Regions from separate parts of the Mesorhizobium sp. M0040 genome, predicted to be linked through region 3. Evidence: predicted binding sites of a transcription regulator. Region 3 holds the regulator's gene; each other region holds the start of a gene.

Region 1 (3,263 bases), on a different contig from region 3:
TGCAGGCCGACACCGCAGCCAACCGCAAGCTTTACGAGGCCTGCGCATCGTCGCCGTTGGATTATTACCCGACCAACGACGTCAGTCAGCTCGAAAGCGTCTTCCTGAAAATCGGAAGCTCGATTTCGCAGCTGCACTTGACGAACTGAACGACGTCGGCCGCTCTCCCGCCGCCGCTGCTCAACTCGTGTGTGCAGCCACTTTGCCTGTGGTTTCGGGGAAGAAATCGGGCGCCGCATGGCGCTTGCCGAACATCATGTCGTATTGCAGCAGACGGAAGTCGCGGATTGCCGGATCGATCTCTTTCTGACGCGACCAATCGGGGGTGGCGTCGCCCCCCGGTGCCAAAAGCAAATTGCGGTCGATAACGCGGTAGCGCTCTCGCAACTGTCCGAGGAAGCCGGTGTAATAGGGATGGCTGATGCCGGCTGTCTTCAGGATATGGTAGGGCAGGAAGGACGGGCTGACGGCGCCCAGATCCTCGGCCGGGCCGCTGCGATTCGACCAGACGATCAGCGGCGTCTGGTGGTGCAGCAGCATCTGGTCGGCCGCCTCCTTGCGCGGCGCAACATTGTCCTTCAGAAAGCCGGTCTCGACGTAGACCGGCCCAAGTGGCGGCAGATGGTCGCCGAAGAACGCGATGACGGTCGGCCGCTCGCGTTTCTTCGCCCATTCGATCAGCCGCTCGAGGCCGCGGTCCGCGTCGGAAGAGCCTTCGGCATAGCTCAACAGCGATTCACGCGCCCATTGGCTGATCGGCGCCTGCACCTTGTGGGTCGGATTGTTATAGCGATACGGCTCATACGGCCCGTGGTTCTGCAGGCTGACGGCGAAAAAGAAGACCGGCTCGGCGCTGGTATCGGCTTCGTGGATGATCTCGTCGGTCATCGCGGCGTCCGACGCGAGCGGTCCGCGCTTCTGCATGGGCGGCAACGTCTCCTCGGACTTGAAGTCGTTGAAGCCGAAATCGGCATAGACGGCCCCCCGGTTCCAGAACCAGTTAGTGCCGGGATGGATAGCGCGCGCCCGGTAGCCTTGACTTTTCAGGAAGGTCGCCAGCGAGGGAGTCGGTGTCCGCACATATTGCTGGTAGGGAATGCTGCCCGCCGGCAGGAAGGCGTTGGAAAAGCCGGTCAGGGCCTCGAACTCGATGTTGGCCGTCATGCCGCCGAACTCGGGCGAGAACATGTAACCCGTGCGCAGTGCCCGCACATTGGGGATAGGGTCGGGCGTGATGGTGACGCCGGGTAGCTTGGTCGGATCCCAGAAGGATTCGCTCATGACGACGATGATGTCGGGCTTCTCGGCGGGTACCGAAGCCGTCACCTGCGGTTTGCCGATCGCTTCGATCGCCTTGCCGGAATAGCCGGGCGGCGCCGAGACATGCGCCATCGGGACGTTCAGCGCGAAGGCGAGCGCAAAACCGTTCGAGGCATAGTTTTCCTTCTGGTCCCACATGATCGGGATGATCTGCAGCCGGTCGCGTGTCCACGAGAAAGTGGCATAGTCCATGATGGAGACGAAGAAGGCGATCAGCGGCACCGTCAGCGTCAGCCGGGCAAGGCGGCCCTTGTGGCTGAGTGCCGGAACGCGGCGGCGCCATAGCCGCCAGCCATAGACGAGCAGCGACAGCCCGCCGACGATGCCGATCGCCAGGGCAATGGCGGTTCCCGGGCGATCGCGTACCAGAAGCGGCATCAGTGCCACGATCTGCCGGGAATAGAGGAAATCGGTCGGATAGAGCGGATCGCCGAGATACAGCGACTTCTGGTGGCCGACGAACGCCAGCGACAATGTCAGCGGCGCGACGATCATCAGGCTCTGATGACTGCGGCCGAGCACGGCGTCGAGGCCGATGAGGATCAGCGCAAAAATGATGATCGTGGTCCAGCCGGGTTTGAAAGGCTGCAGAAAGAAATCAATGGTGCCGGCAAAGTTGCCGCGCACGATCAGTTCGATGGCAAACACAAGGATGGCCGCAGCCAGCAAGCTGATAAGGCCATAGCGGATGACAGGCCATTTGCGCGCCGGCAGATAGCCGGTCGACGGATCGCCTTCAAGAAACTGGGGCGCCGCCTCGGCTGCGCTCTGCTTGGTCTTTGCCACTTCAATAGTTCCCCGGCCCGCAACAAAAGCGTCACTCGATTGTCATCGAACTGTCACGCAAAGCCTAGCGCCTGTGGCGGAAATAAGAAGAGCCAGCAAACAAATCGTGAGCGGTTTTCATCATGAGTGATCGCCAAAAAGCCTGCCGAAACAGGCACTCGGCCGATATTACGCGATCAAGGTTGGACTTGACTTGGCCGCATGCCTTGCGTCACAGGCAACGTGAACCAGCAGCTGGGAGCCGCCGATGGCCATCGCATTCACCTTTCCGGGGCAGGGCAGCCAGGCTGTCGGCATGGGCAAGGACCTCGCCGATACCTTTGTGGAATCGCGGCGGATCTTCGAGGAAGTCGACGACGCGCTCGGCGAAAACCTATCGAAGCTGATCTGGGAAGGCCCGGAAGAGACGCTGACGCTGACCGCCAACGCCCAGCCGGCGCTGATGGCGGTGTCGCTTGCCGCAATCCGGGCGCTGGAGGCGCGCGGCTTCTCCCTGAACGGCAAGGTCACCTATGTCGCCGGCCACTCGCTCGGCGAATATTCGGCACTTGCGGCCGCAGGTTTCGTTTCGGTCGCCGACGCCGCCCGGCTGTTGCGCATCCGCGGCAACGCCATGCAGGCGGCTGTGCCGGCCGGCGAGGGCGCCATGGCGGCGATCATCGGGCTGGAACAGGCCGACGTCGAAGCCGCTTGCGCAGAGGCCGCCCAGGGCGCCGCCAAAGATCCCGCACAAGCCTTGGTTTGCCAGATCGCCAATGACAATGGCGGCGGCCAGCTGGTGATCTCCGGCGCCAGGCCAGCGGTCGAACTGGCGGCGAGGCTATGCACGGAGAAGGGCGCCAAGCGGGCGCTGATGCTGCAGGTCTCAGCGCCCTTCCATTCGGCATTGATGAAGCCTGCGGCCGAGATCATGCGGGAGGCGCTGGCCGCCGTGACGAAGAGTGCGCCGGTCGTGCCGCTGGTCTCCAATGTTACGGTGACCCCGACGAGCGATCCCGACGAGATCGCCCGCCGACTCGTCGAACAGGTGATCGGGCGCGTGCGCTGGCGCGAAACGGTGGAGTGGTTCGGCAGCAACGGCGTTGCGACGCTTTACGAAGTGGGCGCCGGCAAGGTGCTGTCGGGGCTGGCCCGCCGCATCAACCGCGACATTGCCA
Region 2 (3,263 bases), on a different contig from region 3:
CCGCGCCGAGCAAACGCCGCATTCAACTACTCCGCCGCGGCTTTGTCGTGCTGCCCGAACCGCCATTCGATATAGTCGGCGACCATCTTCTCGAAATCCGCGGCAATCGATGGGCCGCGCAGCGTCGCCGCCTTCTTGCCGTCGACGAATACCGGGGCGGTCGGCATCTCGCCGGTGCCGGGCAGCGAAATGCCGATATCGGCATGTTTGGATTCGCCCGGACCGTTGACGATGCAACCCATCACCGCGACCTTGAGGTTCTCGACGCCGGGATATTGTTCACGCCACACCGGCATGTTCTTGCGCAGGTCGGCCTGGATGTTCTGGGCAAGCTCCTGGAACACGGTCGAGGTCGTGCGGCCGCAACCAGGGCAGGCGGCGACGATCGGCACGAACTGCCTGAAGCCCATGGTCTGCAACAGCTCCTGCGACACCTGCACTTCGCGTGTGCGGTCGCCGTTCGGCTCCGGCGTCAGCGAGATGCGGATGGTGTCGCCGATGCCTTGCTGGAGCAGGATGCCCATGGCCGCGGACGAGGCGACGATGCCTTTCGAGCCCATGCCGGCCTCTGTCAGGCCGAGGTGCAGCGCATGGTCGGATCGGGTGGCAAGCTCGGTGTAGACGGCGATCAGATCCTGCACGCCGCTGACCTTGGCCGACAGGATGATTTTCTCGCGCGCAAGGCCGATCTCTTCGGCCATTTCGGCCGACAGGATCGCCGATTGCACGATTGCCTCGCGCGTCACTTCCTGCGCGGTCAGCGGAAAGCCTTGGGCCTGGTTGTGATCCATCAGCCGGGTCAGCAGCTCCTGGTCGAGCGAACCCCAGTTGACGCCGATGCGCACCGGCTTGTCGTATCGGATCGCCATCTCGACGATTGCCGCGAACTGCCGGTCCTTCTTGTCCTTGAAACCGACATTGCCGGGGTTGATGCGGTACTTGGCCAAGGCCGCGGCGCAGGCCGGATGATCGGCCAGGAGCTTGTGGCCGATATAATGGAAATCGCCGACCAGCGGCACGTTGATGCCGAGCCGCTCCAGTCGCTCGCGGATGGCCGGCACAGCGGCAGCGCTTTCGTCGCGGTCGACCGTTATGCGCACGATCTCGGAGCCGGCGCGATGCAGCGCCGCCACTTGCGCGACCGTCTGGTCGATATCGGCCGTGTCGGTGTTGGTCATCGACTGGACGACGACTGGGGCGCCGCCGCCGACCATCACGCCGCCGACATCGACACCGACCGACCTGCGGCGCGGGAAGGGTGAGGAAAAATATCCGGTCATGCCGGCTGCCTTTAATCTTGAAGGTCCGGGCATGAGGTGGAGGAGCAAAGATGGCTTGTCAATGGCGACTGGCGCGCAGGCCTAGCAAATCGGAAATAACAAGACGGCAGCTTGCCGCGAATCCATAGGCGTTTCCGGCAGCATAGAGACATGCCACCGGAAAGAAATCACGCGCCGGGCGGCGGTTCTAGTCCTGGAAGGGCTTCAGTGGGTCGTCGGTTTCGCCTTCAGTTTTTCAATCTCGTCCTTGAGCGCCAGCTTGCGCCGCTTGAGATTCACGATTTCGAGGTCGTCTACCGACGGATGGGTCATCGCATCGTCGATTTCCCGTTCGATGTCGCCGTGTTTCCGCTGCAGCTCATCAAGATGGGATGCAAGAGACATGATTGGTTCTCCCTTTCATGGTTTCCTCGGATTGCAGCCGTCATGGCACGTCCACCGCAGGCTCGCTTCTGTGACGGCATAATGACAGTGTGCCACCATCGCGCACCGATGTCGAATGCTGCGTGGTAGCATTCCACGCCAATATGAAATGTGATATGGGCTGCGCGCCGGTGCAAGAAGACCCGGTCCCGCCCAATCAGGCCCATAGTTTGGGCGCCGCAGACGTGCAGACGGTAAAAATGTCCGATCAGGAACAGGCAGATATCCGCCTCGAATATTCCCGGCTGAAGCAGGAACACGCCGATTTCGACGCCGCCATCAATGCGATGATCGCCATGAATTGCGACCCGCTGCAGATCCAGCGCATGAAGAAAAAGAAGCTCTTCCTTAAGGACAGGCTGATGGCGCTGGAAGACAAGATCATTCCAGACATTATCGCTTGAACGGACGCCGGCGCTGGCCTGCTGGAAAGGCGGCCTATGCCGCGATCGAAAGCCGCGCGGCGCGCTCGAGCAACAGCTCTATCAGATCATCGGTCTTTTCGGTCGAGGTATCGATGGGAACCACCAGGCACATCGTCGCCTCGACCCTGCCCGGCGCTGAAAAGACCGGCGCGGCCAGGCATTTCGTGTAGGCATCGACAAGGCCGGAGGTGATGCAGTAGCCGGCCGACTTGGCGACGGCGATGTCGTCTATGAAATCGTCGAGCTGCAATCTGCGGCCGTCCGGCAGCACGAGATCGTCCTCGGAGACCATATCCTCAATCGCTGCCCTGTCGAAGCCGGCGAGGAGCAGTCGCCCGGAAGCTGTCCAGGGGAGCGGTATTTGCAGACCCGTCGCCGAGCTGATCCGGAATGGCCTCGTTCCCGGGCTTGAATGGACGATGGTGTAGCGGCCGCTTTGCAGCATGCACAACTCCGAGGTCTCGCCGGTCTCGCGTGACAGATGGTCGACTTCCTGGCGCCCTCGCCTGAGCAGGTCGTTGCCCCGCACATAGTCCATTCCGTAGAGATAGAGCTTCTTTCCGAAATAGACCCGATTGCCGTCTCCGGCCATTTCCAGCAGGCCTGCGTCGACCAGCGAGCGCACCAGCGTATAAGTAGTCGAACGCGGCGCGTTTACCCCCTTGGCAAGGTCGCCGATGCCGATCGCACGCTGGGTCGTGTGGAGAAACTCCAGAATCTGGAGAACCCGGTTGAGACCCTTCTCCCGAGAGCCCGAGTTCTTGTCTTCGTCCAGACCGATGTCCGGTCGAGCGGCCAAGGCATTGCCATCTTGCATTATCGATCCCTGATGTTAATCTGTCTTGTACAGAGTACAGGCGTCTCTTGTAAGGGACAATGACGTCAGTTGCAACCGATGCCTGTACTGCTGGTCCAAAGGGGAACTCAACACGAAAGGAGGTCGCCGTGAACGACATATCCAAAAGGCGTGAATTTCTGAAACTGGGAATGGCCGGGCTTGCAACGGCCGGAGTGATGAGCGCCGCTACCGCGGTCGACGTTCAGAAAGCGGCGGCCCAGGCAGCGCCGGACAGCCTGCTGCGCACCGTCCTCGAGCGCGGCAAGGTAATCGTCGGGACCGGCAGCACCAACGCGC
Region 3 (3,263 bases):
ATTTTGATGACTCTGCGAGTTTTTTCGAGCGTCGGAATAAACGATGACAGCGCCACCTGCATCTGACACTATTTGCCTGCATCCGACACTATTTGTCGGACATTACCGACGGCTTCCGGTTCATGAGCGGCCGCGGCAACCGGGAGGAAAGCAAAACAATGTCGGTCGGAATCCGCCATGACGATTTGCGCCGGCGCAACCGGGCGATGGTGATCTCGGCGGTGCGCCGGGCCGGCCAGCCATCGCGTACTGAGATCGCAGCTACCACCGGCCTCAGTCATTCGACCATATCGGCGATCTCTTCCGACCTGATACGGGAAGGCATCCTCGCCGAGAGCAAGGCAAGTGAGCCCGTTTCGTTGAAACGCGGTCGTCCGCAGGTCGGCCTCGCCCTCAACCCGGAAGCGGCGGCGGTGTTGACCGTGGTGTTGTCGCTGAATTTCCTGTCGGCCGCCATTATCGACTATACGGGACAGGTGGTCGCCGAGGAACAGCGCCGGCTGGACACGCTGACCATGCCGCGCGACGAGCTGATCCGTGAATGCATGGCCATCGTCCGGCGCCGGCTACAGGATCCAGACCTTGACGTCCGCTGTGTCGCCCGCATCGCCCTGGCGATTCAGGGCATTACCGACTCCCCTGCACGCGCCATGCTGTGGTCGCCGATCACGCCGCAGACCGACATCGCCTTTGCCGACATGCTGGAGGACGAATTCGGCATCCCGGCAACGGTGGAGAACGACTGCAACATGATGGCGGTGGCTTTGCGCTGGCGCAATCCGGATCGGTATCGCGACGATTTCATCGCCATCCTGCTTTCGCATGGCATCGGCATGGGGCTGGTGCTGAAGGGCGAACTGTTCACCGGGACGCATTCCTCGGGCGGCGAATTTGGCCACATGATCCATCGTCCGGGCGGCGCGCTCTGCCGTTGCGGGCGGCGCGGCTGCATCGAGGCCTATGCCGGCAACTACGCCATCTGGCGCAACGCCAGGCAGATGAGCGACGACAGCGAACCGGTCGCCGACGTCAGCGACGCCGACATGCGAGCACTGGCGGCCCGGGCGCGCGAGAAAGATGGGCCGGAACGCGAGGCCTACCGCAAGGCCGGCGAGGCGCTGGGTTTCGGTCTCGGCTCGCTGTTCGCGCTGATCGATCCGGCACCGGTCGCGATGGTCGGCGCCAGTGCCGCCGCCTTCGATCTGATCGAGCCGGCCTTGCGGAAGGCAATCGCCCAGACCGCCGGCGGCCAGCATTCAGGCTCGATCTCCTTCGATACAGAGCCGAACGAATTGCCGCTGATCCGCGAAGGCTGCGCGATGCGGGCGTTAAGCTTCGTCGACCAGGAGATTTTCGCGCCGGGCGCGCAAATGAGGCCCAGCGTCAGAAAGAACGTAGCCTGACCAGGCGGGTCAATCTTCCCTGATCGCATAGCCGGCACCGCGGATGGTGCGGATGACATCCGGCATCCGGCCGTTGTTGACGGCTTTGCGCAGCCGCCCGACATGCACGTCGACGGTGCGTTCGTCGATGTAGATTGTCTCGCCCCAGACATTATCGAGTAACTGGCTGCGCGAGAAGACACGGCCCGGATGCCGCATCATGAACTCGAGCAGCCGGAATTCGGTCGGCCCGAGCCTGATTTCGCTCTTCTTGCGATAGACCCTGTGCGATTCGCGATCGAGCACGATGTCGCCGACCTTCAGCACGCTGGACAGCACTTCCGGCTTGGCGCGCCGCAGCAGCGCCTTGACCCTGGCCATGAATTCCGGTGTCGAAAACGGTTTGACCAGATAGTCGTCGGCGCCGGTCGAAAGACCGCGCACCCGGTCGCTCTCCTCGCCGCGCGCGGTCAGCATGATGATCGGCAGCCGCTCGGTTTCGGGGCGCACCCGCAACCGACGACAGAGCTCGATGCCGGAAACCGCTGGTATCATCCAGTCGAGCACCAAAAGGTCGGGCACATTCTCCTGCAAACGGATCTCGGCTTCGTCGCCGCGTGTCACCACCTCGACCTGGTAGCCTTCGGATTCGAGATTGTAGCGGAGCAGCACACCCAACGGCTCCTCGTCCTCCACCACCATTATGCGTGGTGCGATCATCGGCTGGGCACCCCCATCATGTCACCGGTGCGGACATTGTCGTTTCGTCCTGCTTCGGACGATTGACCGGCAATTGCTCGCCGGTCAGCACATAATACGCATTTTCGGCGATGTTGGTGACATGGTCGCCGATCCGCTCCAGATTCTTGGCGCAGAACAGCAGGTGCGTGCAAGCGGTGATGTTGCGCGGATCTTCCATCATGTAGGTCAAGAGCTCGCGGAACACGGACGTGTATTTGACGTCGATGCGCTCGTCGGCGGCACGCAGCTTGGCCAACGCGGCCGCATCGCCTGCAGCATATTCCTCGATGACACCCTGCACCTGGATGAGAACCAGCTGCGCCATCGCGTCGATGGAATGCGACAGGTCCCGCGGCGTGGCGCTGAGGCCGACCGCACTCACGCGCTTGGCGATATTCTTGGCAAGGTCGCCGATGCGTTCGAGGTCGCCCGCCATGCGGATCGCTCCGACCACATGGCGAAGATCGTGGGCCATCGGCTGGCGTTTGGCGATCAGGGTGATGGCGCGGTCGTCCAGTTCGCGTTGACGCGCATCCATGATGGCGTCGTCGGAAACGACGCGTTGCGCCAGCACGTTGTCGGAATTCAACAGGGCCTTGGTCGCCCCGCCGACCATCGAACCGGCGAGGTCGGCCATGTCGCGGATCAGCTTGCTGATCTGCTCGAGATCCTCGTCGAAAGAAGCGACTGTGTGTTCGCCCATGGTCCTGTCCTCATATGCATGATCGGAACGGCTCAGCCGAAGCGGCCGGTGATGTAGTCCTGCGTGCGCTTCTCGCGGGGCGACGTGAAGATCTTCTCGGTCCGGTCGAACTCGACCAGTTCACCCAGATACATGAAGGCGGTCTGGCGCGACACGCGCGCCGCCTGCTGCATGTTGTGGGTGACGATGACGATCGTGTAGTCGGCTTGCAATTCGTCGATCAGTTCCTCGATCTTGGCAGTCGACAGCGGGTCGAGGGCCGAAGCCGGTTCGTCGAGCAGAATGACTTCCGGCTTCACGGCCACGGTGCGGGCGATACAGAGCCGCTGCTGCTGGCCGCCGGACAGGCTCAAGCCGCTGGCGTTGAGCTTGTCCTTGACCTCGCTCCACAGCGCGGCGCGCTTCAACGCCTGTTCGACGCGGCCGTCCATCTCGGA

The links. The regulator PhoB, encoded in region 3, activates phosphate uptake and scavenging genes when phosphate is short. The targets are predictions, from matches to a motif close to TGTCATNNANCTGTCAT.
Region 1: NKJ91_RS03160 (LTA synthase family protein) is a predicted target of PhoB. The motif match lies at 2,147-2,163, and genes of this name have one in related genera.
Region 2: NKJ91_RS06200 (YdcH family protein) is a predicted target of PhoB. The motif match lies at 1,735-1,751, and genes of this name have one in related genera.

The regions. Positions count from the first base shown of each region.
Region 1 is NZ_JAMYVA010000002.1:313,498-316,760, forward strand. Features, by position in the region: gene NKJ91_RS03155 (pilus assembly protein TadG-related protein) at 1-149, shown strand, start outside; gene NKJ91_RS03160 (LTA synthase family protein) at 181-2,106, opposite strand; gene fabD (ACP S-malonyltransferase) at 2,354-3,263, shown strand, end outside.
Region 2 is NZ_JAMYVA010000005.1:11,415-14,677, forward strand. Features, by position in the region: gene NKJ91_RS06190 (transglycosylase SLT domain-containing protein) at 1-22, opposite strand, end outside; gene ispG (flavodoxin-dependent (E)-4-hydroxy-3-methylbut-2-enyl-diphosphate synthase) at 27-1,280, opposite strand; gene NKJ91_RS06200 (YdcH family protein) at 1,485-1,664, opposite strand; gene NKJ91_RS06205 (YdcH family protein) at 1,904-2,107, shown strand; gene NKJ91_RS06210 (IclR family transcriptional regulator) at 2,142-2,945, opposite strand; gene NKJ91_RS06215 (transporter substrate-binding protein) at 3,074-3,263, shown strand, end outside.
Region 3 is NZ_JAMYVA010000046.1:26,865-30,127, reverse strand. Features, by position in the region: gene NKJ91_RS27075 (ROK family protein) at 159-1,403, shown strand; gene phoB (phosphate regulon transcriptional regulator PhoB) at 1,413-2,102, opposite strand; gene phoU (phosphate signaling complex protein PhoU) at 2,119-2,826, opposite strand; gene pstB (phosphate ABC transporter ATP-binding protein PstB) at 2,859-3,263, opposite strand, start outside.